4 regions of the Kitasatospora sp. NPDC005856 genome follow, and region 2 is predicted to be linked to each of the others. Evidence: riboswitches for the same ligand, from Rfam matches in the RefSeq annotation. Region 2 holds a riboswitch; each other region holds the start of a gene.
What was found. Region 2 has a riboswitch for cobalamin ahead of metE (5-methyltetrahydropteroyltriglutamate--homocysteine S-methyltransferase). Riboswitches for the same ligand answer to the same signal wherever they lie in the genome.

Region 1 (3,911 bases), on a different contig from region 2:
CGTTCCGGACACCCTCGCCGCCTTCAAGAAGCGGGTGTCCGCCCCCCGCTACGGCTTCGACATCCGGAACCCATGATGAACAGCGACCTCTCCCCCACCCCGGACCACCCCGCCGACCCGGTGTCGGACGTCCCCCCGCCGGACGGCCCGGAACCCCGTACGCGCCGTACGCCCGTGCCCGTCGACAACCCCGGCGGCGTCGAGCTGGCCCCGTACACCATCCCGCAGGTCCCCGCGATCGGCTGGGACCCGGGCGCCAGCCCCCGCCGCCGCCGGATCGCCCTCGGCCTGCTGGGCGCCGTCCTGACCGTCCAGGCCGCGCTCTCGCTGCGCCTGCTGGCCGCCGCGCACCCCGACGAGGCCGCCGCCATGGTCGCCGGGCGCCAGCAGCTGGCCCACCTCCTGCACGGCACCCCCGTCACCACCGACCTGGTCGACCGGGTGCACGGCTCACCCTGGCTCTACCCGCCACTGGCCGGCGCCGCCGCCGACGCCAACGGCATCTGGGGCGCCCGGCTGCTCAGCCTCGGCTTCGCGCTGCTCACCACCGTGCTGCTGTACTCGCTGACCCGGCGGCTGTTCAACGAGCGGGTCGCCATCTGCGCCATCGCCGTGTACGCCGTCCTCCAGTCCACCGTCGTGGTCGGCTTCTACGCCGCGCCCGAGTCCCTCGCCGTCCTGCTGGTCGCCCTCGCGGCCTGGACCACGGTGTTCACCGCGAGACGGCATCCGGCCCTGGCCCTGCTCGCTGCCCCGCCCACGGCGCTGGCCTGCGCCGTGGCCTACTCCGCGGCCTTCGCCGTCCCCGCCCTGGTGGCCCTCGCCTTCGCCTGCGCCCGGCCGTACCACCGGGCCGGGCCGGCCGCCCTGCGCGCGCTGCTGGCGGCCCTCGGCACCTTCGTCCTGTTGCTCCCGTACGGCATCCTCGGCAAGGTCGCCGGATGGTCGCCCTCCCACGGCAACGCCCCCGGCTCGGCCGGCTCGATCCTGCTCGCCACGCTCCGGTGGGCCGGCCTCTTCACCGCCCTCGCAGTGGCCGGCACCATCGCCTACGCGCGCCGCGAACAGATGAACGAGCACGACGCGCCGGAGAAGGACGCCGTCCCCACCACCCGGGGCCTGCGCGCCCTGCTCGGGGCCACCCTGACCGTCACCTCCCTGCTGATCCCCGCCGCCCACCTGTGGACGGGCACCTCCGGCGCGCTGTTCCGCCACCTCGGCTACGGCATGCTGCTCGCCGCCCCGCTCGCCGGGGTCGGCCTGACCCGGCTGGTGGGCGCCCACTTCCGCCATCCCCAGCTCGGCATCCTGGTCTGGGTCGCCCTGCTCGCCCTCGGCCTGGAGCAGTCCGCACTGCGCTACCAGAACGGGCCCGACTCCGGCCGCCTGCTGGCCGTCCTGCGGGCCCACACGCAGCCCCAGGGCCGCTATCTCACCGAGGTCGACGGACTCGCCGAGTACTACCTCGGCAGCGTCTCCAAGCCCGAGCAGTGGGTCTCCGCGCACACCGGCACGGAGTACCGCGACGGGGCCGGCGTCCAGCACCACGGCGACGACGGCAGCGTGGCCGCGATCCGGGACGGCTGGTTCACGATGGTCGTCCTCGACAGCACCGCGCCGAGGGCCACCGACCGGGCCCTGAGCGAGGCCCTGACCACCGCCGGGCACTACCGGCTGGTCGCCCAGTTCACCTCGCCGACCGGCGATTCGAGTACGTACAAGGTCTATCTCAAGCACTGACCCGCCGCCCGGCCCACGCACATCCGCGACACGACAGGCACAACATATGGTGCCGCCGCAGTGAGGCGGCACAACATGTATGCTCGCTTCTGCTGTCGATGCAGGGGAACCCGGTGCGAATCCGGGACTGCCCCGCAGCGGTGTGCGGGCGGCTCCAGCAGCCGTACCGCGAGTCCGATGACCTGCCGAACAGCGTGCGCCACGGCCCTCCCGCAGAGGCCGCGCCGGCACGAGCAGTACCCCTCCGGGCCTCGCGGGCGGGCCGGGGAGTCACCGTCGCGCGACGCCGTCTGCGTTCGTGCCGTGCTCCCCTGCCCCGATCGGCCCGGTGGCCCCCGATCACCGCCGCCGATCGCCGCCAGGAGAGAGCGCCTTGACCATCGCCGCCTCAGCCACCCTGCCCGCCCAGGGCACCGGTACCGCCTTCACCGACCCGACGGTCTCCGACCCCGGCGGTGCCCTGCTGCGGCTGCTCACCGATCGCAGCACCGACCTCACCGAGGTCGACCCCGGCCATGTCGCCGCCGCCGCGCTGCGCGGCCGCCACGCCGGCTCGGACTTCGCCGAGCTGCGCGGGCTGGCCGTGGACGCCGCCGCGTCGATGATCGCCGAGGACCCCCAGTACTCGAAGCTCGCCGCCCGCCTGCTCGCCCTGGAGATCGTCGACGAGGCGAACAGCCAGGGCTCGGTGTCCTTCTCCGCCTCGATCGCCGTCGGCCACGCCGAGGGCCTGATCGGCGACACCACCGCGGCCTTCGTCGCCAAGCACGCCGCCGCCCTGGACGCGCTGATCGACACCGCGGGCGACGACCGCTTCGAGTACTTCGGCCTGCGCACCGTGCAGTCCCGCTATCTGCTGCGCCACCCGATCACCCGCAAGGTGATCGAGACCCCGCAGCACTTCCTGCTCCGCGTCGCGTGCGGCCTGGCGGTCGGCGACAGCGAGCAGTCGGTGCGCGAGGTGGCCGAGCTGTACGGCCTGATGAGCCGCCTGGAGTACCTGACCTCCTCGCCGACGCTCTTCAACTCCGGCACCCGCCACCCGCAGATGTCGAGCTGCTACCTGCTCGACTCGCCGCTGGACAACCTGGACTCGATCTACAACCGCTACGCGCAGATCGCCCGCCTGTCCAAGCACGCCGGCGGCATCGGCCTGTCCTACTCGCGCATCCGCTCGCGCGGCAGCCTGATCCGCGGCACCAACGGCAAGTCCAACGGCATCGTGCCGTTCCTGCGCACCCTCGACTCCTCGGTCGCCGCCGTCAACCAGGGCGGCCGCCGCAAGGGCGCGGCCTGCGTCTACCTGGAGACCTGGCACGCCGACATCGAGGAGTTCCTGGAGCTCCGCGACAACACCGGCGAAGAGGCCCGCCGCACCCACAACCTCAACCTGGCGCACTGGATCCCGGACGAGTTCATGCGCCGGGTCAACGCCGACCAGGACTGGTCGCTGTTCTCCCCGGCCGACGTGCCCGAGCTGGTCGACCTGTGGGGCGAGGAGTTCGACGAGGCCTACCGCAAGGCCGAGCTGGCCGGCAAGGCCGTGCGCACCATCCCGGCGCAGACCCTGTACGCCCGCATGATGCGCACCCTCGCGCAGACCGGCAACGGCTGGATGACCTTCAAGGACGCCTCCAACCGCGCCGCCAACCAGACCGCGCTGCCGGGCCGCACGGTGCACTCCTCCAACCTGTGCACCGAGATCCTGGAGGTCACGGACGACTCCGAGACCGCCGTCTGCAACCTGGGCTCGGTCAACCTGGGCGCCCACGTCGCCCCGGGCGCCTCGGCCGCCGACCTCCTCGGCGCGATGGACTGGGAGCGGCTGGACGCCACCGTGCGCACCGCCGTCACCTTCCTCGACCGCGTGGTGGACATCAACTTCTACCCGACCACCGAGGCCGGGACGTCCAACTCCCGCTGGCGGCCGGTCGGCCTGGGCGTGATGGGCCTGCAGGACGTCTTCTTCAAGCTGCGGATCGACTTCGACTCGGCCGAGGCGAAGGCCCTGTCGACGCTGATCTCCGAGCGCATCATGCTCACCGCGTACGAGCGCTCCGCCGACCTGGCCGAGCAGCTGGGCCGCCACGAGGCGTACGGCGAGACCCGCGCCGCCCGCGGCGAGCTGCACATCGACCACTTCCCGAGCGCCGCCCCGCAGTGGGCCGACC
Region 2 (3,911 bases):
CTCGTCCCCGGCGCCGCCGGCCACGTACGACAGCACCGACGGCGGCAGTGCGGCCTGTGCCCGAGCCTCCAGCTCGGCGAAGGCCATCGGCATCGTCGGCAGCACGCCCGACAGCCCGTCGAAGTAGATCTCGTTCTGGAAGTCCCCGAACTGCCCCTGGGAGTTCACATCCATCGCCTGTCTCCGTTCCTCTCACCATGGGCGGCCTGGGGGCCGTCCCCCAAGCCGCACTCCCACCGTGCCGCCCGGGGTGCGCGGGAACCATGTGCTCGGGGCCAGTAGGTACGGGCGGCGAATTGTCGGTGGCGACAAACGGCCCCCGGCGGCGGCCCCGGCGACTCCGCCGATCGGATGAATCCCGCGTGCGTCGCGAAGGGCACCGATTCGCACCCTCGCACGATGAACCAGTCCAGCGACCGCTCCTCCTGCAAGGAGACCCCGTGCCCCGGATCACCACAAACGACGGCGTGCAGCTGCACTACTACGACGAGGGCGAGGGCCGGCCCGTGCTGCTCGTCCCCGGCTACGGCGCGCCGGCCGACGACTGGGCGCTGCAGTGGGCGCCTCTGCGCGAGGCGGGCCGCCGGGTGATCTCCCTGGACCGGCGGTGGCACGGGCAGTCCGACCGGCCCTCCTGGGGGCAGCGGCTCTCCCGGCACGGCAAGGACCTGGACGACCTGATCACCGCCCTCGACCTGCGTGACGTCGTCGCCGTCGGCCAGTCCATGGGCGCCAACACGATCTGGGCCTACGTCAGCCTCTTCGGCACCGGACGCCTCGCCGGGATCGCCACGGTCGACCAGACCCCGAGGATGGTCAACAGCGCCGACTGGCCGTACGGCTTCTACGGCCTCACCGAGGAGAACCTCGGCACCTTCTTCACAACGCCGGACTGGTTCGCCACCGGCCACGGCCGTCCCTGGCGTGACCCGGCCGATCTCGACGCCGCGATCAAGGCGGCCGACGGGCGTGGAGCCGAGATCCTGATCACCCCTGACACCCACCCGCTACTGCTCGACCACTCCCGCCAGGACTGGCGCGACGTCGTCGCCCGCGCCGAGGTCCCGGTGCTGATCACCGCGGGCGCCGAGAGCCAGTTCTGGCCTGCCGAGCACGCCGCCGCCACCGCCGCCCTCAACCCCGGGGCCACCTCCACGGTCTTCGACGGCGCGGGCCACGCCGCCCACGTCGACCAGCCCGAGGCCGTCAGCGCGCGGCTGGTCGCCTTCGCCGACTCGGTGGGCTCCGGAGGCTGACCCCTGGCCCCGGTCAGAGCACGGCCCGGCAGACAAGGGATGATCTCCGGCTGTCCTTGCGATACGTGACGCCACCTTGACCACGGGGCAGCCGGTCGGGCGTGATCTTCAACGATGTCTCAGTATCCGGACGATCGAGCGGTTCCTCGGCCGGAAGCCGGTGTTCTTCCTCTAGGCTGGCCTGGCAGCTGGTTCGCCCTGTCCGCCAGGCAGGCGCGTCGTAAGAGGGAACCCGGTGGGAATCCGGGACTGCCCCGCAGCGGTGAGTGGGAACGACCGCCGTCATACGCACTGGGCCCGGCCGGGTCTGGGAAGCGACGGCCAGTAGGTGTCCGCCTTCGAGAGGGCGGGTGTGCCCGCGAGTCCGAAGACCTGCCACTGCCCGCACGCGACCGAACGCGCGCGGCCATCCGGTGACCTCGAGGGCGGGTCGGCGACCATACCAGGCGGACCAGGACCGTACCTTCACTGCGGCCGCTGCCCGGTTTCGTCATCCCTTCCCGCCTTCGTGCCGTCTCCGGATTCCTGAGGAGACAGACTCGCGAAGGAGAGTCCCTTGACCACGACGTCCGCATCCGCGGCAACCCTCGCCACCGTGTACGGCTACCCCCGTCAGGGCCGGGGCCGCGAGCTCAAGAAGGCGATCGAGGGCTACTGGAAGGGCACGGTCACCGCCGAGGCACTGCTCGCCACGGCCGCCGGCCTGCGCCGCGGGAACTGGCAGCAGCTCGCCGACTCCGGCATCGAGGAGGTGCCGACCGGTGACTTCTCGCTCTACGACCACATGCTGGACACCACTCTCGCCGTCGGCGCCGTCCCCGCCCGCCACCGCGCGGCGGTCGACGCCGACCCGCTGAACGGCTACTTCGCCATGGCGCGCGGCACCCAGGACCTCGCGCCACTGGAGATGACCAAGTGGTTCGACACCAACTACCACTACCTCGTGCCCGAGTTGGGGCCGGACACCGTCTTCGCCGCGAACCCCGCCAAGGCCGTCGGCGAGCTGACCGAAGCACTGTCACTCGGCCACGACGCCCGGCCGGTGCTGGTCGGCCCGGTGACCTACCTGCTGCTCGCCAAGCCCGCCCCCGGTGTGGCCGCAGACTTCCAGCCGGTCACCCTGCTCGACCGGCTGCTGCCCGTCTACGCACGGCTGCTCGCCGACCTCAAGGCCGCCGGCGCCACCTGGGTGCAGCTGGACGAGCCCGCCCTGGTACCGGACCGCACCCCGGCCGAGCTCAACGCCGCCGCCCGCGCCTACCGCGCCCTCGGCGCCCTCGCCGACCGGCCGAAGCTGCTGGTCGCGAGCTACTTCGACCGCCTCGGCGACGCCCTGCCCGTCCTCGCCAAGGCTCCGATCGAGGGCCTGGCGCTGGACTTCACCGGCCCGGCCGCCGCCAACCTCGACGACCTCGCCGCCGTCGGCGGGCTGCCCGGCAAGCGGCTGGTCGCCGGCGTGGTCGACGGGCGCAACATCTGGATCAACGACCTGGAGAGGTCGCTGGCCACCCTGGCGACCCTGCTCGGTCTCGCCGGCACCGTGGACGTCGCGCCGTCCTGCTCCCTGCTGCACGTGCCGATCGACGCCACTCTCGAACGCGACATCGACCCGCAGATCGCCCGCTGGCTCGCCTTCGCCAAGCAGAAGGCCACCGAGGCCGCCCTGCTCGCCCGCGGCCTGCGCGAGGGTACCGGCGCCGTCACCGCCGAACTCGCCGCCAACCGCGCCGACCTCGCGTCCCGCGCCACCTCACCGATCACCCGCGACCCGGCCGTGCGCGCCCGCGCCGCAGCCGTCACCGAGGCCGAAGCCCGCCGCGCCCAGGCCTACCCGCAGCGCGCCGAGGCCCAGCGTGCCCGCCTCGGACTCCCGTTGCTGCCGACCACCACCATCGGCTCCTTCCCGCAGACCACCGACCTGCGCCTCGCCCGGGCTGACCTGACCGCGGGCCGCATCGACGCGGCCGCGTACCGGGAGCGGATGGAGGCCGAAGTCCGCGACGTCATCTCCTACCAGGAGAAGGCAGGCCTGGACGTCCTCGTCCACGGCGAGCCCGAACGCAACGACATGGTCCAGTACTTCGCCGAACAGCTCACCGGATACCTCGCCACCCGGCACGGCTGGGTCCAGTCCTACGGCACCCGCTACGTGCGACCCCCGGTCCTCGCCGGCGACATCTCCCGCCCCCACCCGATGACCGCCGATTGGTTCCGCTACGCCCAGGACCTCACCGACCGCCCGGTCAAGGGCATGCTCACCGGCCCGGTCACCATGCTCGCCTGGTCCTTCGTCCGCGACGACCAGCCGCTCGCCGACACCGCCCGCCAGGTCGCCCTCGCCCTGCGCGACGAGGTCACCGACCTGGAGGCCGCCGGCGCCGTCGTCGTCCAGGTCGACGAGCCGGCCCTGCGCGAGACCCTCCCGCTGCGGGCCGCCGCCCGCCCGCACTACCTGGCCTGGGCCACCGAGGCCTTCCGCCTCGCCACCTCCGGCGTCCGCGCCGACACCCAGATCCACACCCACATGTGCTACGCCGAGTTCGGCGCGATCATGACCGCGATCGACGACCTCGACGCGGACGTCATCTCCCTGGAGGCCGCCCGCTCCCACATGGAGGTCGCGGGTGAACTCGCCGAGGCCGGCTACCCGCGCGA
Region 3 (3,911 bases), on a different contig from region 2:
CCGAGGAGCCCGAGCGCGGCACCGACGCGCTGACCTCCGTGGAGGCCGTGCGCGGCCTGTTCTCGGACTCCGCGCGGGCCGCCGCGCTCGCCGACGAATCCGACCTGCCCCGGCTGCGGGCGGTGCGGACCCGCCTGCGCGGCGTCTTCGAGGCCGCCGCCGAGGGGGACGAGACCCGCGGTGTCGACCTGCTGAACAGCCTGCTGATGGAGTACCCCGTCAGCCCGCTGGTCTCCGGCCACGACTACCTGGACGACGCCGGGCGGCCGCGCTGGCACCTGCACCTGGCCGACAACTCCCCCACCGCCACCGCGCACTTCACCGCGGTCGCCTGCATGGGCCTGGCCGTCCACCTCACCGAGCTGGGCGCCGACCGGCTCGGCATCTGCCAGGCCGCGCCCTGCCGCAACGCCTACCTGGACACTTCCACCAACCGCTCCCGCCGCTACTGCTCGGACCGCTGCGCGACCCGTGCCAACGTGGCCGCCTACCGGGCCCGCAAGCGCCAGGAGGCGGAGGCGGCGGCCCGGGACTGACCCCGGGCGCAGGGCCCGGGCGGACCCTAGAGCTCCTCCACCCAGACGCCGAGCCGTCTTGAGAGGCCCGGCACCCGGGCCAGCCGCGGGGTGAGCAGCAGCCGCTCCAGCCGGCGCCCCGGCGCCAGCCAGACCGGGCTCGGGCGCAGCCGCAGCAGCGCCCGGCCGAGCACCAGCTCGTCCGGCACGGCGCCGTAGCTGCGGCTGTCGCTGTCCACCGGACGGTTGTCGGAGAGCATCCACCAACCCGTGGCCCGGCGCCCGACGGCCCGCTTCACCACCAGCAGGTCCTGCTGGAAGGGGTGCCGGAAGAGCACCACCGCACCCGGCCGGACCGGCGCGCCGTAGCGGACCAACAGCTGGTCGCCCTCGCGCAGGGTGGGGACCATCGACGGCCCCGCCACGTCGACCAGCCCGAACGGCAGCGCACCACGGCGCTCGCGCCCCCCGGCTCCGGCGCCCTCCGGTCGCGTGCTCCGCGCCACGACTCCTCCTCCCGATCCGTCCGCCCACAGTCTGCCGTACGGACCGTCACCGGTCCGATGTCCGGATTACCCCGGTTCCTGGTCCGTCTTTCGCCCTAGGCCCACCGCCCGATCGCGAAACCGGGAGGCCGGAAGGGTAATCTCGGGCGCGGGAAGACGATCTAAGGAAGGACTCCCATGTTCTCTCGTCTGTTTGCACCGCGTGCCACCGCCCACGCCCACTGTGACCTGCCCTGCGGCGTGTACGACCCGGCGCAGGCCCGGATCGAGGCCGAGTCGGTCAAGGCCACCCAGGAGAAGTACCAGGCCAACGAGGACCCGCACTTCCGCGCCCGCGCCGTCATCATCAAGGAGCAGCGCGCCGAGGCCGTCAAGCACCACATCTCGGTGCTGTGGAGCGACTACTTCAAGGCCCCGCACTTCGAGAAGTACCCGCAGCTGCACCAGCTGATCAACGACACCCTGAAGGCCGCCTCGGCCGCCAAGGCGTCCACCGACCCGGCCACCGGCCAGGCCCTGCTGGACCTGATCGCCGAGGTCGACAAGATCTTCTGGGAGACCAAGCAGGCCTGAGCCTGACGCGTCGCCACCCGACCGCCCCCGTCCGCACCGCCGGCCGGGGGCGGTCGCGCGTCCACGACCCGCCACGCCCGAACCCGGTAAGGGTTGCCTGCCCTGAGTGGCTGTTATGCTGCCAGGGCGTCCGAGGGGGAAGTCCGGTGTGAATCCGGCGCTGACCCGCAACGGTGAGCACGGCCCGTACCAGCCCGTACGGCCGCGCCAGCCCGATCGCCCTCGGCCGCCGAACTCCCGACAACTCGCCGCGGACTGCGAGGGGAACGGCGCCCCGCCACGCCCGCGGCCGGCGCCCGCCCCGGCGCACCCTCGGCCCGAGGCAAGGCGCACCCGTGAACCGCGCACCCGTCGACCGTGCAGTCGGCCCGCCCGCTCGTCGCATACCCACCGTCCCGCTCGCCGTCGGCCTCGGCGCCGCCCTGCTGCTGTCTCTGGTCTGCGGGGTCGCCCTCGGCTCCTCCGAACTCGGCCTGCCCCGCGTACTGCGACTGCTGGGCGCCGGCCTGACGGGCGGCCGGCTGGACGCGGACGAGGCGTCCGCGTACGCGATCGTCTGGGAGATCCGGCTGCCGCGCACCGTCCTGGCCGCCGTGGTCGGCGCCGGGCTGGCCGCCTGCGGGGTCGCCGTCCAGGCCCTGGTGCGCAACCCGCTGGCCGACCCCTTCGTGCTCGGCATCTCCTCCGGCGCGGCCGTCGGCGCCAACGCCGTCCTGCTGTTCGGCGCCTTCGCCGCGCTCGGGGTGTGGGCGATCTCCGTCTCCGCCTTCGGCTCCGCCCTGGCCGCGATGACGCTCGTCTACCTCGCCGCCCGCACCGCGCACGGGCTCACCCCGCTGCGCCTGGTGCTCACCGGCACCGCCCTGTCCTACGGCTTCTCCGCCGCCACCACCCTGATGGTCTTCGCCGCCGACCGCGGCGAGGCCGCCCGGGACGCCATGATGTGGCTGCTCGGCAGCCTCGGCGGCGCCACCTGGGGCTCGGTGCCGATCGCCGCCGTCACGGTGCTGGCCGGCCTCGCCCACCTGGCCTGCGCCGCCGGGCGGCTGGACGCACTCGCCATGGGCGACGAGACCTCCGCCTCGCTCGGCGTGGACCCGGGCCGGCTGCGCCGCGAGCTGTTCGTGGTGACCGCCGCCGTCACCGGCACCGTGGTCGCGGTCAGCGGGGCGATCGGCTTCGTCGGGCTGCTGGTGCCGCACGTGGCGCGGATGCTGGTCGGCGCCGGGCACCGCCGGGTGCTGGTGATCGCGCCGCTCGCCGGGGCGCTGCTGCTGGTCTGGGTGGACATCGCCTCGCGCACCCTGCTGGCGCCGGCCGAACTGCCCGTCGGGGTGTTCACCGCGGTGCTCGGCGTGCCCGCCTTCCTGCTGATGATGCGCCGCCGCGGCCAGGCCTTCGGAGGTACCCGGTGACCGACGCGACCGACGTGACCGGACCGGTCCCGGCGCGGGGCCAGGACCTCGCCGTCGACGCCGTCTCGGTGGAACTGGCCGGCACCCGGCTGATCCACGAGGTGAGCCTGACGGCCGCCGCCGGGCAGGTGGTCGGGCTGATCGGCCCGAACGGCAGCGGCAAGTCGACCCTGCTGCGCTGCGTCTACCGGGTGCTGAGGCCGGCCGGCGGCGTGGTCCGGCTGGCCGGCGACGACCTGCACGCCCTCACCGCCCGCGACACCGCCCGCCGGGTGGCCGCGCTGACCCAGGAGCACTCCGCCGGGTTCGACTTCACCGTGGCCGAGGTGGTCGCCATGGGCCGGCTGCCGCACCGCCGCGGCTTCGGCGCCCCGTCCGACGGGGACGAGCAGCGCTGCGCCGAGGCACTGCGCAAGGTCGGGGCGGGGCACCTCGCCGAACGGGGCTTCCTCAGCCTGTCCGGGGGTGAGAAGCAGCGGGTGCTGTTCGCCCGCGCGCTGGTCCAGGAGCCGCGCCTGCTGGTGCTGGACGAACCCACCAACCACCTGGACATCGCCCACCAGTTGGAGGTGCTGGCGCTCGCCCGGGAGGCCGGCCCGACGGTGCTCACCGCGCTGCACGACCTCAACCTGGCGGCCGGCCACTGCGACCTGCTCCACGTGCTGCGGGCCGGCCGGATCGTCGCCTCCGGCCCGCCCCACGAGGTGCTCCGCCCCGCCCTGCTGGCCGAGGTGTTCGGCGTCCGCGCCACCCCGGTGCGGCACCCGGAGACCGGCGCCCTCCAGCTGCTGTTCGACCGCCTCCCCTGACCCGACCGACCCCGACCGACTCCGGACGACCCCGAACGACCTCGAACGACCTCGACCGACCCCGACCGACCCCGACCGACCGCGAAGGAACCC
Region 4 (3,911 bases), on a different contig from region 2:
GGCCCCCTCGGCCAGGCCCCCCACCGCCCGGTGCCGGCTGACGGTCAGGTCGTGCTCCTCCACCGCCAGGCCCGCCACCCCGGACCGCGCGGCGGCGGCCGCGGCGGCCAGCGCGGTGTCCGACCCGGACGCCACCGGCAGCCGGGTGACGTCCGGGGCGATCAGGTGCTCCCCCGAATCGTCCGGCGGCAGGTCGTCCGGAAGCGCGAGCAGCGCCCGCTCCCTGGTCAGCAGCAGGCTCGCCCCGCAGGGCGCGCAGCCCGTCAGGTACCGCACGTTCGCCGCACGGGTGATCAGCGCCGCATCGGCCCCGGCCGCACTGCAGTGCTCCCTCACCCGCTCCCGCCGCCCCGCGTACGCATCCGCCATGCGTCGAGCCTACGAACCCCCGGCCCGAAGCGCCCGCCGAGCACCCCCGACAGAACCCCCAATACCCCTTGCGCGCCCCCCTGCGCGACCGCGCCGCCCCCTCGCGCCGTCATCCGGGAATGGACCGGACCGGGCCCGCGTTGGGGCGAATGGCGAGAAGACGAAAACGACATCCATTTCGGTGTACGGTTTCGATCCGACGCCCGAGGTCCGACACCCCAGCCCCAGGAGGACGCCCGATGGCCCGCAGCGAACTGCGCCCGGTGACCAAGCTCCGCTCCACCGCCGGCACCGGCTTCACGTACGTGACCCGCAAGAACCGCCGCAACGACCCGGACCGGCTGGTCCTGCGCAAGTACGACCCGGCCGCCGGCCGGCACGTCGACTTCCGCGAGGAGCGCTGAACCCCGACCCGCGAGGAGCGCCGAACCCCGACCCGAGAGGAGTCCCCCATGAAGTCCGGAATCCACCCCGCCTACCGTCCGGTCGTCTTCCGCGACAAGGTCGGCGGCCTCGCCTTCCTCACCCGCTCCACCGTGACCGGTGACCGCACGGTCGAGTGGGAGGACGGCGACACCTATCCGGTGATCGACGTCGAGATCTCCTCGGCGAGCCACCCCTTCTACACCGGCCAGTCCCGGGTGCTGGACACCGCCGGGCGGGTCGAGCAGTTCCGCCGCCGCTACGGCGACCGGCACTGACCGCGAACGCGCCGAACGGCGCCGCCCCGGATTTTCGGGGGCGGCGCCGTTCGGCGCGTTCCGCGTGCTCAGGCCTCCTGGTCCGGTGTCCAGCGCTGCTCGACCCGGGCGAGCTTCCAGTAGCCGATCGCCACCGCCCAGACCACCACGAACAGCCCGGCGATGGCGTAGCCGACGTTGTCCAGCGATATGTCGGCGATGAACCCGGTGACCGGGTCGGTCAGATCGAGCTTCTCGTGCAGCACCCCGACCAGCTCGATGGTGCCGATAATGAAGGCCACCGCGATCGACAGGCCGGTGATGGTCAGGTTGTAGTACACCTTGCGCACCGGGTTGGCGAAGGCCCACTGGTACGCGAAGTTCATGAACGTCCCGTCCAGGGTGTCGAACAGGCTCATCCCGGCCGCGAACAGCAGCGGCAGGCAGGCGATCGCGTACCAGGGCAGCCCGGAGGCCGCGCCCGAACCGGCCATCACCATCAGGGTGACCTCGGTCGCGGTGTCGAAGCCCAGGCCCAGCACCATGCCCACCGGGAACATCTGCCCCGGCCGGGTGATCGAACGGGTCGCCCGGTTCAGCACCCGGGCCATGAAGCCGCGCGAGTCGAGGTGCGACTCCAGCTCCTTCTCGTCGAACTGCCCGGCCCGCATCGAACGGAACACCTTGAGGATGCCCAGCAGCGCCGCCAGGTTGAGCGCGCCGATCAGGTAGAGGAACACGCCGGAGGTGGTCGTCCCGACCATGCCGAGCCACTTGTGGGTGGTCGACTCGTCGTCCATCAGCGTGTCCGCCAGCTGCGCGCCGCCCGCCACCAGGGCGGCCATCAGCACCACCATCGAGGAGTGCCCGAGGGCGAACCAGAAGCCCACCGAGACGGGCCGCTTGCCGTCCGCCATCAGCTTGCGGGTGGTGTTGTCGATCACCGCGATGTGGTCGGCGTCGAAGGCGTGGCGCATGCCGAGGGTGTACGCGGTGATACCCAGGCCCACCCCGAAGACCTGGGTACCGACCGCGTACTTCTCGGGTGCGACCAGGAAGATCAGCGTGCCGAAGGCCACCACGTGCATGGCCACGATCACCGCCATCAGCCCGGCCGTACGGATGGTGTCCTCGCGCCGCCACTTGAAGCTGGGCAGCACGGAGGGGGCCGGCTTCGCCCCGGCGGCAACGGTTTCGGGCAGGGTCATCTGCGGATCACGCTCCAGCACCTCGTGGAAAACCTCGTGAGATGCCGTGGCCGGTCTCCTGGCTTACGGGACGCCCGTACCCGCCTTCCCAGGCGCACGAGGCGCCCAGTGGCTCGCTGGGTACGGCCGACGCTCCTCCGCGGACGAAGGAACGACCCGATCACAGTGGCGAGGGCCGCTCCGGGCTGGGACCCCTGAGGGTCCGTCACCGGTCTTCCCGAGCACCACGGCGGGGAACACCGTAGGGGCCGCGCCTCACGCGTGCAAGGCTGCGCACCTGCGCAGGTGTCCAGGATCACAGGCCACCGCCTGCGAGAATGCCCCCATGCATCTCGTACCGGCCGACCGCGCGGACCACCGCACCATCGACGGACACCGGGTCTGCGAGGCCATCGCCGCGATCGGCGACCCGGCCCACGTCCGGTCCTGGGCCGAGCGGTTCTCCCTGCTCGCCGACCCAGGTCGGCTCGCCCTGCTGCTCGCCCTCCACCGGGCCGGCCCGCTCGCCGTCACCGACCTCGCGGTCGCCACCGGCATGCGCGACCCCGCCGTCTCCCAGGCCCTGCGGCTGCTCCGCACGGCCGGCGTGGTCACCGGCGACCGGGACGGACGAGTGGTGCGCTACCGGCTCGTGGACGAGGCCATGCGCCCCCTCCTCGACGAGTGCGCCGCCGCCGAACACCACGAGCCCACCGCGGCCACCGGCTGACCCGCGGGCCCCATCCACGGCCACCGGCCGACCCGCCGGCCCGCCGATCCCCTGACCGGCACTCGGAACCGCGCCGCGGCCGGAGCGGGTGAGTACGATCATGGTGTGCCGTCCCACCCCCACGCCTGGCCCGCCGACCGGTGGAACACCCGACCGGTCAGGGCCCGCGTGCTGGCGGTCGCCCGCACCCTCACCTCGGCCACCCGGGTCCTGGACGTCCTCACCCTGCTGCACCCGGACGGCGTCGAGCGCTACTTCACCGTCAACCCCGGCTCCGCCTTCGCCGACCGCGCCCTGGACGCGTACCTGCACGGCCTGCCCGGCTTCACCGTGCTGGACTGGGAGGACGCCGTCCGCCGCCGCTTCGACCTGGCCGTCGCCTGCGCCGTCCACTCCTCCATGCACCGGCTGGACGCCCGCCTCGTCGTCCTCCCGCACGGCGCCGGCTACAACCGCCTGGTGACCGAGTCCACCGGCGACACGGTCAGCTCGGCCGGCCTGTCCCGCAACGAACTCACCCACCGCGGAAGGGTGTTCGTGGACGTCCTCGGGCTCTCCCACCCCGAGCAGCTGGACCGGCTGCAGACCTCCTGCCCCGAGGCGCTGGACGTCGCCCGGGTGGTCGGCGACCCGTGCTTCGACCGGATGCTCGCCAGCCGGCGCTCCCGGGACGCCTACCGCACCGCACTCGGTGCCGTCGACGGCCGACGGCTCGTCGTCGTCAGCTCCACCTGGAGCGAGCACTCGTTATTCGGCCGCCACCCCGACCTGCCCCAACGGCTGGTCCGCCAACTGCCCGCCGACGAGTACACGGTGGCCGTCGTCCTGCACCCCAACGTGTGGAGCCGCCACGACCCCGAGGCACTGCTCGACGACGCCCGCCGGATGGGCCTGCGCCTGATCCCGCCCCACCAGGGCTGGCAGGCCGCGCTCGTCGCCGCCGAC

Region 1: linked by a shared signal. The riboswitch ahead of ABZ449_RS14030 (ribonucleoside-diphosphate reductase subunit alpha) and the one ahead of metE (5-methyltetrahydropteroyltriglutamate--homocysteine S-methyltransferase) in region 2 are both predicted to bind cobalamin.
Region 3: linked by a shared signal. The riboswitch ahead of ABZ449_RS14170 (iron ABC transporter permease) and the one ahead of metE (5-methyltetrahydropteroyltriglutamate--homocysteine S-methyltransferase) in region 2 are both predicted to bind cobalamin.
Region 4: linked by a shared signal. The riboswitch ahead of ABZ449_RS15035 (HoxN/HupN/NixA family nickel/cobalt transporter) and the one ahead of metE (5-methyltetrahydropteroyltriglutamate--homocysteine S-methyltransferase) in region 2 are both predicted to bind cobalamin.

The regions. Positions count from the first base shown of each region.
Region 1 covers NZ_JBEXWT010000018.1:71,566-75,476, reverse strand. Annotated here, with positions in the region: gene ABZ449_RS14040 (glycosyl hydrolase) at 1-76, shown strand, start outside; gene ABZ449_RS14035 (glycosyltransferase family 39 protein) at 73-1,740, shown strand; cobalamin riboswitch at 1,813-1,945, shown strand; gene ABZ449_RS14030 (ribonucleoside-diphosphate reductase subunit alpha) at 2,138-3,911, shown strand, end outside.
Region 2 covers NZ_JBEXWT010000015.1:86,421-90,331, forward strand. Annotated here, with positions in the region: gene ABZ449_RS12430 (alpha-hydroxy-acid oxidizing protein) at 1-174, opposite strand, end outside; gene ABZ449_RS12435 (alpha/beta hydrolase) at 441-1,256, shown strand; cobalamin riboswitch at 1,446-1,634, shown strand; gene metE (5-methyltetrahydropteroyltriglutamate--homocysteine S-methyltransferase) at 1,813-3,911, shown strand, end outside.
Region 3 covers NZ_JBEXWT010000018.1:104,240-108,150, reverse strand. Annotated here, with positions in the region: gene ABZ449_RS14185 (CGNR zinc finger domain-containing protein) at 1-536, shown strand, start outside; gene sodX (nickel-type superoxide dismutase maturation protease) at 563-961, opposite strand; gene sodN (superoxide dismutase, Ni) at 1,199-1,594, shown strand; cobalamin riboswitch at 1,688-1,837, shown strand; gene ABZ449_RS14170 (iron ABC transporter permease) at 1,930-3,009, shown strand; gene ABZ449_RS14165 (ABC transporter ATP-binding protein) at 3,024-3,818, shown strand.
Region 4 covers NZ_JBEXWT010000020.1:66,934-70,844, reverse strand. Annotated here, with positions in the region: gene ABZ449_RS15050 (aminopeptidase P family protein) at 1-369, opposite strand, end outside; gene rpmG (50S ribosomal protein L33) at 609-773, shown strand; gene ABZ449_RS15040 (type B 50S ribosomal protein L31) at 822-1,070, shown strand; gene ABZ449_RS15035 (HoxN/HupN/NixA family nickel/cobalt transporter) at 1,139-2,257, opposite strand; cobalamin riboswitch at 2,288-2,501, opposite strand; gene ABZ449_RS15030 (metalloregulator ArsR/SmtB family transcription factor) at 2,583-2,966, shown strand; gene ABZ449_RS15025 (hypothetical protein) at 3,072-3,911, shown strand, end outside.